Linked DNA regions of Victivallis sp. Marseille-Q1083. Each later gene encodes a partner of the first gene's protein in a complex. Links are inferred from orthologs where the notes say so. Each region holds a gene or a part of one and is shown in the gene's direction. Other genes may lie near its edges.

What was found.
Region 2: the proteins of metK (region 1) and groL are in contact, whole or in part, in a cryo-EM structure (PDB 8P4O), measured with the Escherichia coli proteins. The link is inferred for Victivallis sp. Marseille-Q1083 from one-to-one orthologs.

What each region holds. Positions count from the first base shown.
Region 1 is NZ_CAHJXL010000001.1:1,948,394-1,954,637, reverse strand. What follows is about bases 1,213-4,004. They hold metK (methionine adenosyltransferase), read left to right. Parts: upstream 1,213-1,906; coding sequence 1,907-3,103; downstream 3,104-4,004. Other genes in these bases: HWX74_RS07865 (adenosine kinase), read left to right, coding at 3,100-4,004; pal (peptidoglycan-associated lipoprotein Pal), read left to right, coding at 1,213-1,751. In the rest of the region: HWX74_RS07880 (branched-chain amino acid aminotransferase), read right to left, coding at 1-892; more of pal, read left to right, coding at 1,134-1,212; more of HWX74_RS07865, read left to right, coding at 4,005-4,095; ahcY (adenosylhomocysteinase), read left to right, coding at 4,122-5,525; HWX74_RS07855 (PAS domain-containing protein), read right to left, coding at 5,614-6,244. UniProt on the Escherichia coli protein: Catalyzes the formation of S-adenosylmethionine (AdoMet) from methionine and ATP.
Region 2 is NZ_CAHJXL010000001.1:2,455,252-2,461,655, forward strand. What follows is about bases 1-2,952. They hold groL (chaperonin GroEL), read left to right. Parts: upstream 1-630; coding sequence 631-2,274; downstream 2,275-2,952. Other genes in these bases: dnaK (molecular chaperone DnaK), read left to right, coding at 1-162; groES (co-chaperone GroES), read left to right, coding at 265-561; HWX74_RS10080 (hypothetical protein), read left to right, coding at 2,420-2,737; ftsA (cell division protein FtsA), read left to right, coding at 2,943-2,952. In the rest of the region: more of ftsA, read left to right, coding at 2,953-4,229; HWX74_RS10090 (hypothetical protein), read left to right, coding at 4,229-5,425; HWX74_RS10095 (DUF4091 domain-containing protein), read left to right, coding at 5,467-6,404.

The sequences.
Region 1 (6,244 bases):
CCTGGTCGCGATAGAAAATTTTGCCGATCGGAGTGATGACGACCGCCGTCCCGCAGGCACCGACTTCGGTGAAGTCGGCCAGTTCCGCCTTGTTGATACGGCGCTGCTCGACCGGCATACCGAGGTCGGCGGCCAACTGCATCAGCGACTTGTTGGTGACGCTGGGCAGCACCGACGCCGATTTCGGCGTCACGTATTTGCCGTCCTTGGTAATCGCCAGGAAATTGCTGGTGCCGAATTCGTCGATGAATTCATGGGTCTTCGGATCGAGGAACAGCGCCACCTGGCAGCCGTGCTCCTTGGCGACTTTGCTCGGATAGAGACTGGCCGCGTAATTGCCGGCGATTTTGATGTGGCCGGTACCGTGCGGCGCCGCCCGGTCCATATCGTCGGAAATCATCGCGTTGACCGGCTTGATGCCGCCTTTGTAATACGGCCCGACCGGCACGACCAGAAGGATCAATTCATAACGCCGGCTCGACGAAATGCCGATCTGCGGCGTCGTCCCGATCATCACCGGGCGGATGTACAGCGAACCGCCGGTACCATACGGCGGCACATAATCAATGTTGTCGCGGACGACCCGTTTGACCGCATCGAGAAACAGTGCTTCCGGCACTTCCGGCATCAGGATATGGCGACAGGTGGAATTCAAGCGCTTGGCGTTTTCCTCCGGCCGGAAAACTCGTACTTTGCCGTCTTTGCAACGAAAGGCTTTCAGTCCTTCAAAGGCAGCCTGACCGTAATGCAGACAGTTGGAGGCTACCGAAAGCGTGATGTCGTAGGTGGTGTACAATTTGCCGTCGTCCCATTTGCCGTCGTCGTAGACATAGCGAATGTTGGATTTGGTCGGCCGAAACTCAAATCCGAGTTTTTCCCATTCAATGTTCATTGCTTGCTTTCCTGACTGAAATTAAAACCGTCAACGGATGGCTTATTCGCCGCCGGTTGACTTACCAGAAATGTACTATAATTGCCCGAAAGCGATTTCGCAACAGAAAGAGTTCAAAAAAATATTTCAATTGCAGAATATTTGATTGAAAAATGTGTTGAAGGCATTTATCTTATAGCATTTGACATGAATTAACTAAAAATAAAACTTTTCAGCCAAACTTTATTAGGGGGGAAGGCAAATGCTCTTTTCGAAAGTTTTCCGCGGAATCACGTTGAGTGGTGCCCTGTTATTTGCGGCCGGTTGCGGTCTGTTCGATAATTCAACGCCGACGGAAGACCTCTATCCGGTGCCCCAGGCCGAGATGGATCCCGGCTTCAATCCCGACGATTTCGGCAATGGCACCTTCGGCCCGGGCGGCGCCGGCAATCCGGAAACGCCCAGTCCGGACTGGGGCGAGCCGACTGAGGAAGGCATGGCTTACATCGGCATGGAGGATCTGTCGGTGCTGACCGACATCAATTTCCCGGTCATCTACTTCAATTTCGACGCCGACAGCCTGAACCCGTCCGAACAGGCCAAACTGGATGCGGTGGCCGAATATATGAATCAGGCGCCGGAGCTTTATTTGATCGTCGAGGGGCATTGCGACGAGCGCGGCACCAACGAATACAACCGGGCGCTGGGCGAACGCCGGGCGATTGCGGTCAAGAATTACCTGACCGGCCGCGGCATGGCGGCGGACCATGTCCGGACGATCAGCTACGGCGAGGACAAGCCGGCGGTGAGCGGCCACGATGAAGCCGCTTATGCGAAGAATCGCCGGGGCGAACTGCTGGCCGCCAAAAAGATCAAATAAACAGTTCGCCGACGCATGGATTGAATGAGGATTTTTTCTGGCTTCGGGGGCGCCGTATGGCGATACTTCCCCGAAGCTTTCGTTTTTTCTTCGGCGTTGCGGCGCCGAATCTCTACGACATGGCAGTTATTTTAGTTTCTTGAAAGGAAAGGTTCATGAGCAAAATCAACGTTGAACACGTTTTCACCTCCGAATCCGTCTCGGAAGGACATCCCGATAAAGTCTGCGATCAGATCTCCGACGCGATCCTCGACGCCTGCCTGGCGCAGGACCCGGAAAGCCGGGTCGCCTGCGAAACGCTGGCGACGACCGACCTGGTCGTCATCTCCGGTGAAATCACCACCAACGCCGTCGTCAACTGGCAGGACGTGGCGCTGCGGGTCATCCGCAAAATCGGCTATGTCGACCACAATGTCGGTTTCTGCGCCGACAACTGCAAGGTGATGGTCTGCATCCACCGGCAGTCGCCGGATATTTCGATGGGCGTTACGGCGGAAACCAGCCGGAGCCGGGAACAGGGCGCCGGCGACCAGGGCATGATGTTCGGCTATGCCAGCAACGAAACTGCGGAGCTGATGCCGGCGACGATCCTCTATGCGCATAAAATCGTTGAAGAACTGGCGCGGCTGCGCAAGAGCGAACCGGAAAAGTACAATTTCCTGCGTCCGGATTCCAAGAGCCAGGTGTCGATCCGTTACCGCAACGGCAAGCCGGTGGCGGTGGAAACCGTCGTCGTTTCCCACCAGCATACCCCGGAGATGAAACTGGAGGCGCTGGAACAGTTGGTGCGCGAAGTCGTCCGTAAAGTCATTCCGGCCGAATTGCTGAACGATCACATCAAATATTACATCAACCCGACCGGCCGGTTTGAAATCGGCGGGCCGCACGGCGACACCGGCCTGACCGGCCGCAAGATCATCGTCGACACCTATGGCGGCGTCGGTTCGCACGGCGGCGGCGCTTTCTCCGGCAAAGATCCGTCGAAGGTCGACCGCTCGGCCGCTTATATGTGCCGCTACATCGCCAAAAACATCGTGGCGGCCGGCTTGGCCGACAAGTGCGAAGTACAGGTCGCGTACGCGATCGGAGTCGCCGAACCGTTGAGCATCAATGTCGACACCTACGGCACCGGCAAGCTGTCGAACGACACCTGTTTGGAAAAAGTCATTCGCGAAGTGTTCAGTCTGCGCCCGACCGCCATCCTGGAAGCGCTGCAGCTCAAATATCCGGCGGCCAACCATTGGTCCTACGAGGATGCCGCCGCTTACGGCCATTTCGGCCGGCCGCAGTTTCCGTGGGAAAAGACCGACAAGGTCGAAGCCGTCAAAGCCGCGGCGGCCAAATATCTGTGAAAACGACGGCGATGCGGGTGTTGGGAGTCGGCTCGCCGCTGCTGGACTTGCTGGCGCGGGTGGAAGAGCCGTTTCTGGAGAAAGTGCCCGGTGCCAAAGGCGGCATGGAGCTGCTGGCGCCGGAAGTGATGGACCGGCTGCTCGAACAGTTGGCGGATGAATACGCCGTCGTGCCGGGCGGCGCCGCCGGCAATACGGTTTTCGGCCTGGCCCGGCTCGGCGTGCCGGTCGGCATGCTGGGCAAAACCGGCAAAGATGCTTACGGCGAAATTTATCGCAGCAGCCTGGTCCGGCTGGGCGGCTCCGAATCTGCGTTCTTCGAGACGGACCAACTGCCGACCGGCCGTTGTCTGGCTTTGATTACACCGGACGGCGAACGGACGATGCGGACATTTTTCGGCGCCTCGTCGGATTTGACCGCCGAGGAGGTCGAAACGGTGGACTTCTCCGCTTACGACCTGGTTTATATCGAAGGTTACCAGTTGTTTCATCAGGCGATGATCGAAGCGGTTTTCCGGCAAGCCAAAGCGGCCGGCTGCCGGATCGGCCTGGATCTGGCGTCGTTCGAAGTCGTCGGCCTGTTCCGGGAACGGCTGCTGGAGCTGTTGAAGGAATACGTCGATCTGGTATTCGCCAACGAGGACGAAGCGACGGCGCTGCTCGGAGACAAACCGGCAGAGCAGCAGGCGCGGGAACTGGCGCGGTTCTGTGAAATCGCGGCGGTAAAACTGGGGCCGCGCGGCTCGTTGATCGCCTCCGGCGACATGTTGTGCCATGTCCCGGCCGATGTGGTCAAGGCGGTCGATACCACCGCGGCCGGAGATTTGTGGGCCAGCGGTTTTCTTTTCGGCTACCTTCACGGCCGGCCGCTGAGTGAGTGCGGCCGCTATGCGTCGATGACGGCCAGGGAAGTGGTGCAGGTAGTCGGCTCGAAGATCCCGGAACAGCGCTGGGAAGCGTTGTGCCGGAGCTTCCAGCCTTACAATAATTGAAAATTCGAACCAACGGAAACATTTTTATGGAATATCAGATCAAAGACATCAATCTCGCCGATTTCGGTCGCAAGGAGATCAGTATCGCCGAACAGGAAATGCCCGGATTGATGGCGACCCGGGCCAAATACGGTCCGCAGCAGCCGTTGAAGGGAATCAAAATTTCCGGCAGTCTGCATATGACCATCCAGACCGCCGTTCTGATCGAAACGCTGGTGGCGCTGGGAGCCGAGGTGCGCTGGGCCTCCTGCAACATTTTTTCGACGCAGGATCATGCGGCGGCGGCGATTGCCGCCGACGGCGTGCCGGTGTTCGCCTGGAAGGGGGAAACGCTGGAAGAGTATTGGGAATGCACCTACCGGGCGCTGACCTTTCCGGACGGCAGCGGTCCGGACCAGATCGTCGATGACGGCGGCGACGCGACTCTGTTGATTCATCGCGGCGTCGCGGCGGAAAACAATCCGGATATCCTCGACGAGGCGTCCGACAGTTATGAGCTGCAGGTGATCGACCGGCTGCTGAAACGGGTGCTGGCCGAAGATCCGCGCCATTGGCACAAAGTAGCGGCCAAGGTCAAAGGCGTCTCCGAAGAAACCACCACCGGCGTGCACCGGCTGCTGCAGATGGCCGAACGCGGCGAGCTGCTGTTTCAGGCGATCAATGTCAATGATTCGGTCACCAAGAGCAAATTCGACAACATTTACGGCTGCCGCCATTCGCTGACCGACGGCATCAAGCGGGCGATGGATGTGATGCTTTCCGGCAAGACGGTGATGATCTGCGGTTTCGGCGACGTCGGCAAAGGCTGTGCCGAAGCGATGCGCAATGAACGGGCCCGGGTGCTGGTCAGCGAAATCGATCCGATCTGCGCGCTGCAGGCCTGCATGGCCGGTTACCGGGTCTGTCCGGTCGAGGACGCGCTGCCGGAAGCGGACATTTATGTGACGACCACCGGCAACTGCAATGTCATCACCATCGAGCATATGCGCCATATGAAAGACCAGGCGATCGTCTGCAATATCGGTCACTTCGACAACGAGATCGAAGTGTCCAAGCTGGAACGCGAACCCGGCGTCGTCAAGGAGGAGATCAAAGGCAGCAGCTGCCCGGTGCATCGCTTCCGTTTTGCCGACGGCCATTCGATCTACCTGCTGGCGGAAGGCCGGCTGGTGAATCTGGGCTGCGCCACCGGCCATCCCAGCTTCGTGATGTCCAACAGCTTCACGAACCAGACGCTGGCGCAGCTCGACATCGCGCGGCATCCGGACCGCAAAGGCGTTTTCCTGCTGGACAAAAAACTGGACGAGGAAGTCGCCCGGCTGCATCTCGATAAACTGGGGGCGAAATTGACGGTTCTGACTCCGGAACAGGCAGCCTACATCAACGTGCCGCCCGAAGGGCCGTACAAGCCGGAATCCTACCGCTACTGATCCAGCCGGCATTCAAGCGTATTGTGAAAGTCCGCCTCCTGGCGGACTTTCGCTTTTGAGCCGTCATGATCGCGAAAACGAAATGGCATTACCGGTCGGCACGCTCGGCAAAAGCGATACCGCCGGCGGCATTGCCGATGGCGGCCCGGAGTTTTTCCAGCGTCAGCGGCTTGAACAGAACGCCGGCAAAACGCTCCGCCGGCACAAAATCCATCTGGGTGTCCGCCGTGATGACGACGACCGGAATTCCCGCCGTCGCCGGATGGGCCGCCAGCCGGGCCGCCAGCGTGCCGCCGTTCATTCCCGGCATCCACAGATCGGTCAGCACCATTGCCGGAGTTTCCCGGGCCGCCCGGGTCAGCGCCTCCTCCGCCGACTGGCAGGCGACCGCTTCCCAACCCAGTTTTTTCAACATTGCCGCCAATACCTTCAAATTCATCGGCACATCGTCGACGATGAGGATTTTCCCGCCCGGCAGGCCGGCCGGGGCGGCTTTTTCCGGCCGCGCGTCCGCCACCGGCGCCGGCTCGGCACACTGTACGCCCCGCAGCACGACGGTAAAGGTGCTGCCTTCGCCCAACTCGCTCCGCAACGAAATTTCACCGCCCATTTTGGCAACCATCCGTTTGGTGATCGGCAAACCCAGCCCGGTACCCTGATAAATCCGGTTGCCGGGAATATGCTGCTGCTTGAACGGCTCGAAGATGCTCTCCTGGTAG
Region 2 (6,404 bases), 500 kb from region 1 along the record:
CAGCATTTAATGCAGCTCGGCCAGGAGATCTATCAGCAGCAACAGCAGCAGCAGACGGAACCGACCGGCGGTCCGACCGGCGGCGAGGCGGCCGGCAACGCGGCCGGCGGCAAGTCGAATGACGATGGTTTTGTCGATGCCGAAGTGGTCGATGATAAGTAACGGTTGAGTAGTCAATGCTGTCGGGATGATTTCGACCGTCCCGGCGGCACTTTATTCAAAAATATTTTAACAAATTAAACCAAAAATCGTAAGGAGAGCAACATGTCGAAAGTGAACATCAAGCCGTTGGGCGACCGGGTCCTGCTTGAAATCTGCGAAGCGGCCGAACAGGTCAAGGGTGGCATCGTCATTCCGGACACCGCCAAGGAAAAGCCGCAGGAGTACACCGTAATTGCCATCGGCACCGGCAAGACCGATGACAAAGGCAAGAAAATCGAATTTGACGTCAAGGTTGGTGACATCGTTTTGACCAGCCGTTACGGCGGCACCGAAGTCAAATACGACGGCAAAGAGTACAAAATCATCGGGCAGGACGATATCCTGGCGGTGATCGGCTGAAGCCGGGCCCGGGGCAGGGCTGTCATTACATCTGCAAAATTGATTTTTAAAAAAGGAAAATAACGAAAAATGGCTAAACAGCTTTTGTTTTCTGAAGAAGCGCGTCGCAGCGTTCTCGAAGGCGTGACCTTGTTGAGCAAGGCGGTAAAAACCACTCTCGGCCCGAAAGGCCGCAATGTGGTCATCGACAAGAAATACGGTTCTCCGACCGTTACCAAAGACGGCGTCAGCGTCGCCAAGGAGATCGAACTGGCCTGTCCGTATGCCAATATGGGTGCCCAGATGGTCAAGGAAGTGGCCAGCAAGACCAGCGATATCGCCGGTGACGGCACGACGACGGCGACGGTGTTGGCCGAAGCGGTGTTCCGCGAAGGCTTGAAGAACGTTACCGCCGGCGCCAACCCGATGGAACTCAAGCGCGGCATCGACAAGGCGGTCGAAGCGATGGTCAAGGAACTGGCCAAGTTGAGCAAAGGCGTGGCCGACCGCGAACAGGTCGCCCAGGTGGCGACGATTTCCGCCAACGGCGACACCACGATCGGTGACATCATTGCCGACGCGATGGACAAAGTCGGCAAGGACGGCACCATCACCGTCGAAGAGGCCAAAACCATCGAAACCACCCTCGACGTCGTCGAAGGCATGCAGTTCGACAAAGGTTACCTGTCGCCGTATTTCGTCACCGACACTGAAGGCATGTCGGCGGTGCTGGACGATTGCTATATCCTGATTCATGAAAAGAAAATCAGCAACCTCAACGATATGCTGCCGCTGCTGCAGTTGGTGGCCAAAGAAGGCAAGCCGTTGCTGATCATCGCCGAAGACGTCGAAGGCGAAGCGCTGGCGACGCTGGTGATCAACAAGATGCGCGGCACCCTGAACGTTTGCGCGGTCAAGGCTCCCGGATTCGGCGACCGCCGCAAAGCGATGCTGCAGGATATCGCCGTTCTGACCGGCGGCACCTGCGTCACCGAAGATCTCGGCATCAAGTTGGAAAATGTCACGCTGGAACAGTTGGGCAAAGCCAAGCGCGTCACGATTGACAAAGAGAACACCGTCATCGTCGAAGGCGCCGGTCTGCCGAGCGCCATCGCCGGCCGGGTCAATCAGATCCGCCGCGAAATGGAAGAGACCACTTCCGATTATGATCGTGAAAAACTGCAGGAACGTCTGGCCAAGCTGGCCGGCGGGGTGGCGGTGGTCCATGTCGGCGCGACGACCGAGACGGAAATGAAAGAGAAGAAGGCCCGCGTCGAAGATGCGCTGCACGCGACCCGCGCCGCGGTGGAAGAAGGTATCGTCCCGGGCGGCGGTGTAGCGTTGCTGCGCGCGGCCAAAGCGTTGAACAGCCTGAAACTGACCGGCGATGAAGCGATTGGCGCTCAGATCGTCAAACGGGCGATCGAGGAACCGTTGCGCCAACTGGCGGCCAACGGCGGTTACGAGGGCAGCATCGTCGTCCAGAAGGTCAAGGAGCTGAAAGATACCGAAGGGTTCGATGTGGCGACCGGCCAGTATGTCGATATGCTCAAATGTGGTATCCTGGACCCGACGAAGGTGACGCGCTCGGCTTTGCAGAACGCCGCGTCGATTTCCGGTCTGTTGCTGACCACCGAATGCCTGATCACCGATGTCAAGGAAGAAAAAGAACCGGCTGCTCCGGCCGGCGGCATGGGTGGCATGGGCGGTATGGGCGGCATGGGCATGATGTAAGTCAGGTCATTCTGTCGATACGACGCTTGGGCGGGGAAATTTTTCCCCGCCCTTTTTGCTTTGAGAGGATTTGATTGCCGGTCGGCAGAGTGTAGAGTAATATACAAGAGGAGTGGGAAGGGAACGCGACAGGAGGGATGGGAAAATGTTGGGATTCGATCCGGAAGGAACGCCGGCGCGGCCGGGCGTTGCTTGCTTTCGTGCGCTCATCGCGTTCGGGGTGGCGGTGCTGGCGCTTCTGTCATGCATGTTGTTGTTGGCAGCTTTCTCCTGCTTTCCCAATGGCGGCTTTTATTCGCTGGTGTGGCTGGCTTGTTATCTGTTTTTTCTCTGCCGTTTGGTGGCGTGGGTGAAACAATCCCGACGGGTATCGCGCTGGGCTGGCTGGGGAATGTTCTGGTGTGTGGTGATGATTTGTGTGGTGGCTTTGTGTTCCTTGCTGTCGTGGGGAGGCCGAGGCTGACAGGAACGGCTGACGGAAGGACAGGAGCCGGAGGAAAAAGGCGGTGATGTGCCGATGCGTTGAATGGAATTTCGCCGCGCATACCCCGGCCGTAAAAAACCGTAAAAAAAATTGGAATCAATTGGTATTTTCCGCCTTTGGTAATATTTTGTGTAACGTATTTGTAGTTCTTTCGGAATTTTAGGAATCAACGAGAAATAATCGGATGTTGAAACGGCGGGATATCATTACGGCAGTCGAGATCGGCACCTCGAAAATTTGTGTGCTGATCGGTGCTTCACGCCCGGACGAACCGTTGACCATCATCGGCCGCGGTGAAGCCTCCGGCGGCAATTCGGTGGTCAAGGGCGAGATCGTCGACATGGACCTGGCGCTGGAAAAATTGACTGAGGCGCTGGAAGCGGCCGATGCGTCGGCCGGGCGCGAAATCAACAACAGCCGGATCATCGCCATGTCGGTCACCGGCTGCAATATCAACTCCTACCAGGGGGTCGGCACGGTATTCATCAATGCCGAAGACCAGCGGGTCTCCCAGGCGGCGATCGGTGAGGCGATCAAAAATGCCCAGGTCAAGCCGTTGCCGCTGGAACAGACCAAAATCAATACTTTCGACGCCTTCTATCTGTTGGATGGCATTCGTCGGGCCCGCAATCCGGAAAATCAGGTCGCCCATAAGCTTGAAGCGTATTTGCATGTCATTCACGGCGACACCAACCGGATCGAAAATTTCCGTTCGCTGATGCGTGATGCCGGATTCGAAGCGGATGTCAAGATTGTGTTCAGCGCCATTGCCGATGTCTACGGCATCCTGACCGACGAGGAGAAGGAGAATGGCGTACTGCTGGTCAATATGGGGGCCGGCACGACGGAATATGCCGTGGTGTTCAACATGGGCGTGCTGGCCAGCGGCGTGCTGCCGGTCGGCATGGAACATGTCGTCAATGATTTGTCGCTCGGCTTGAACCTGACGATCAATCAGTGCCGCAAAATCCTGCAGGACGGTTCGCTGCAGCGCAGCGTCGAACGGCGGCAGGGGGTGCTGGAGATGAAAAATGCCGAAGGCGCCCTGCGGCGGATTCCGTTGAGTTCGTTCGAGCGGATCATCGATTTGCGTTTGCGGGAGGTGTTTGAAATCATCAAGCGGCGGGTCGGCGAAGAGGGCATCCTGCGCAACCTGGCCAGCGGCGGCGTGCTGACCGGCGGGGCCGCCCTGTTCGACCGTACCTTTGAACTTTTTCATACCGTTTTTGAGTTTCCGGTCCGGATCGGCCGGCCTTACGATGCCAGCGGCGCCCTGACCGACTTGGAAAATCCGCGTTACAGCACGGTCTGGGGGGTGTTGAAGTTCGGTGAGGAGTGCAATCAGATTTATTCGGCGATGCGGCCGCGCGGCATGTTCGGCCGGTTGGCCGAGGCGGTGGGGGAAGCCGGTGAAGTCGGCGATCGGATGCTGCGCGGGGTCGGCGAATTGTTCAAATCGATAAAGATGTGATGAATATGGCAGAAGAAACGGTGCGGGAAAAGACGATCGCGGTTCTGGGGTTGGGCTGTGCCGGCGTGCGGGTGGTCAATCTGTTGAGCCGGATGCCGGAAGCCGCCCATCTGCGTCTGCTGGCGGTGGACACCGACAGCGAGGCGCTGGACGGTTGCCCGCTGCCGGAAGAGAATAAATTGCTGGCCGACCGTCAGTGGCGCAACGGGCGCGGCTGCGGCGGCGATGTGCTCAAAGGGCAGCGTTCGATGGCCCGGGAACGCGCCGCGCTGGAGACCTTGATCAGCGACTCCAAATTATTGCTGGTGATCGGCGGCCTCGGCGGCGGCACCGCCAGCGGCGGTGCTCCGGCGCTGGCCGGATTGGCCGGCCGGTTGAAAATTCCGACTATTTTTCTGTTGACGATGCCGTTCTCGCTGGAGGGACACAGCAAGCGGAAAATTTCCGAAGATACGTTGCAGGAGTTGCTGCCGGTGGTGGATGTGCTGCTCTGTTTGCCGAACGATCTGCTGTTTTCGGTGCTGCCGGCGGAGACGTCGACCCGGGAGGCCTTCCGGCTGGCCGACCTGGAGCTGGCCCGTTCGGTGGTGGGAGTCAGCGAATTGCTGCGGGTCGGCAATCTGCTGCCGGCCGATTTCGGCGATCTGCGGACCGTTTTGCGGGAGCGAAAGAGCTTCTGTGCCATCGGCGTCGGCAATGCGGCGGCCGGCGAAGGGTTGAACGTCGGCCAGTTGGCGCTGGAACGGCTGCTGGAAGCGCCGTTGCTGGGCGGGGTGAATAAATTGCGCGACGCCGATGTCGTGGTGCTGACGCTGCTGGGCGGGGAGGCGTTGAGCCTGGGCGAGATGAAAGCGGTCTTCGAGGCGGCCCGCCGGTTTATCGGCGAGGATGCCAACGTGGTGATCGGCACCAATGTCGATCCGGCGTATGGCGACCGCATCCAGCTGACCGCGTTGGCGATCAAATACGACGGCAAAGTCGAGGCGGTCCGCCGGCCGGTGCACCGTCGCCGGGCGGAACGGCCGGCAGTGGTCGGCAGTATTGCCGGCGGCGGTCAATTCGAGCAGCCGCAGTTTGAACTGGAACCGGTCTCCCGCGGCATCTTTCTGAATACGACGCAAGTGGTGGTCAACGGGGAAGATTTGGATATTCCGACTTTCCAGCGCCGTTCGGTTGCGATCGACAAGGGTGAATAAAGCATACAGGCTAATTGTTTCAAGAATAGTAAGGAGTTGGAATGTTTAAGTTCAGGTTGATCAGTTCTCTCGAAAAAGTGTTTTGCGACGAGGCGCTGCAGGCGGAGGAGTTGTGCTGCGGCACCGCGCTGCAGGGGGAAATTTACAGTTTTCAGGTGGCCTACTGGACCGACAGTTGGTGTTTGAAGGTGTTGCCGGTGGTCGAATCGCCGCTGGCGGAGGCGGTCACGGTCCGGGAGGTGAAATCGGTTCCGAGCGAACTGCCGGCCAACGATCCGGAGATTCCGGACGCCGTGTTGCGCCGGACGCCGGGCCTGTATCCGGACCTGCTCGATGAAATTGCCGATGGAGTGAAAACGCTGCCGGAGCAGTGGCGGACGTTGTGGGTTTCGGTTGCCGTGCCGGAGAATTGCGCCGGCGGCAAATATCCGATCCGGCTGAAACTGGTTCCCGCAGAACCGATGCCCGATCTGCCGGAAGTGCTGGGAGAGGGGAATTTTACGCTGGAAGTAGTGCCGGTGGCGCTGCCGGAGCAGACGCTGATCCATACCGAATGGTTCCATGCCGATTGTCTTTATACCTATTATCAGGTGCCCTGCTGGAGTGAAAGGCACTGGGAACTGCTGAAAGCCTATATCCAGTCGGCGGCGGATCACGGCATCAATATGCTGTTGACGCCGCTGTGGACGCAGCCGCTGGATACCGCGGTCGGCGGGGAGCGGCCGACGGTGCAGTTGCTGAAGATCAGCAAGAAGGGAGACCGCTACCATTTCGACTTCTCGCTGCTGGAGCGCTGGATCGATCTCTGCGAGTCGTGCGGAATCCGGTACTTCGAAATGTCACACTTGTATACGCAGTGGGGAGCCACCTGCACGCCGAAAATTGTCGTGGAAGTTGATGGCGAGGAACAGAAACTGTTCGGCTGGCAGGTTTCCGCCCAATCGGTTGAATACCGTCAATTCCTGCAGCAGTTGCTGCC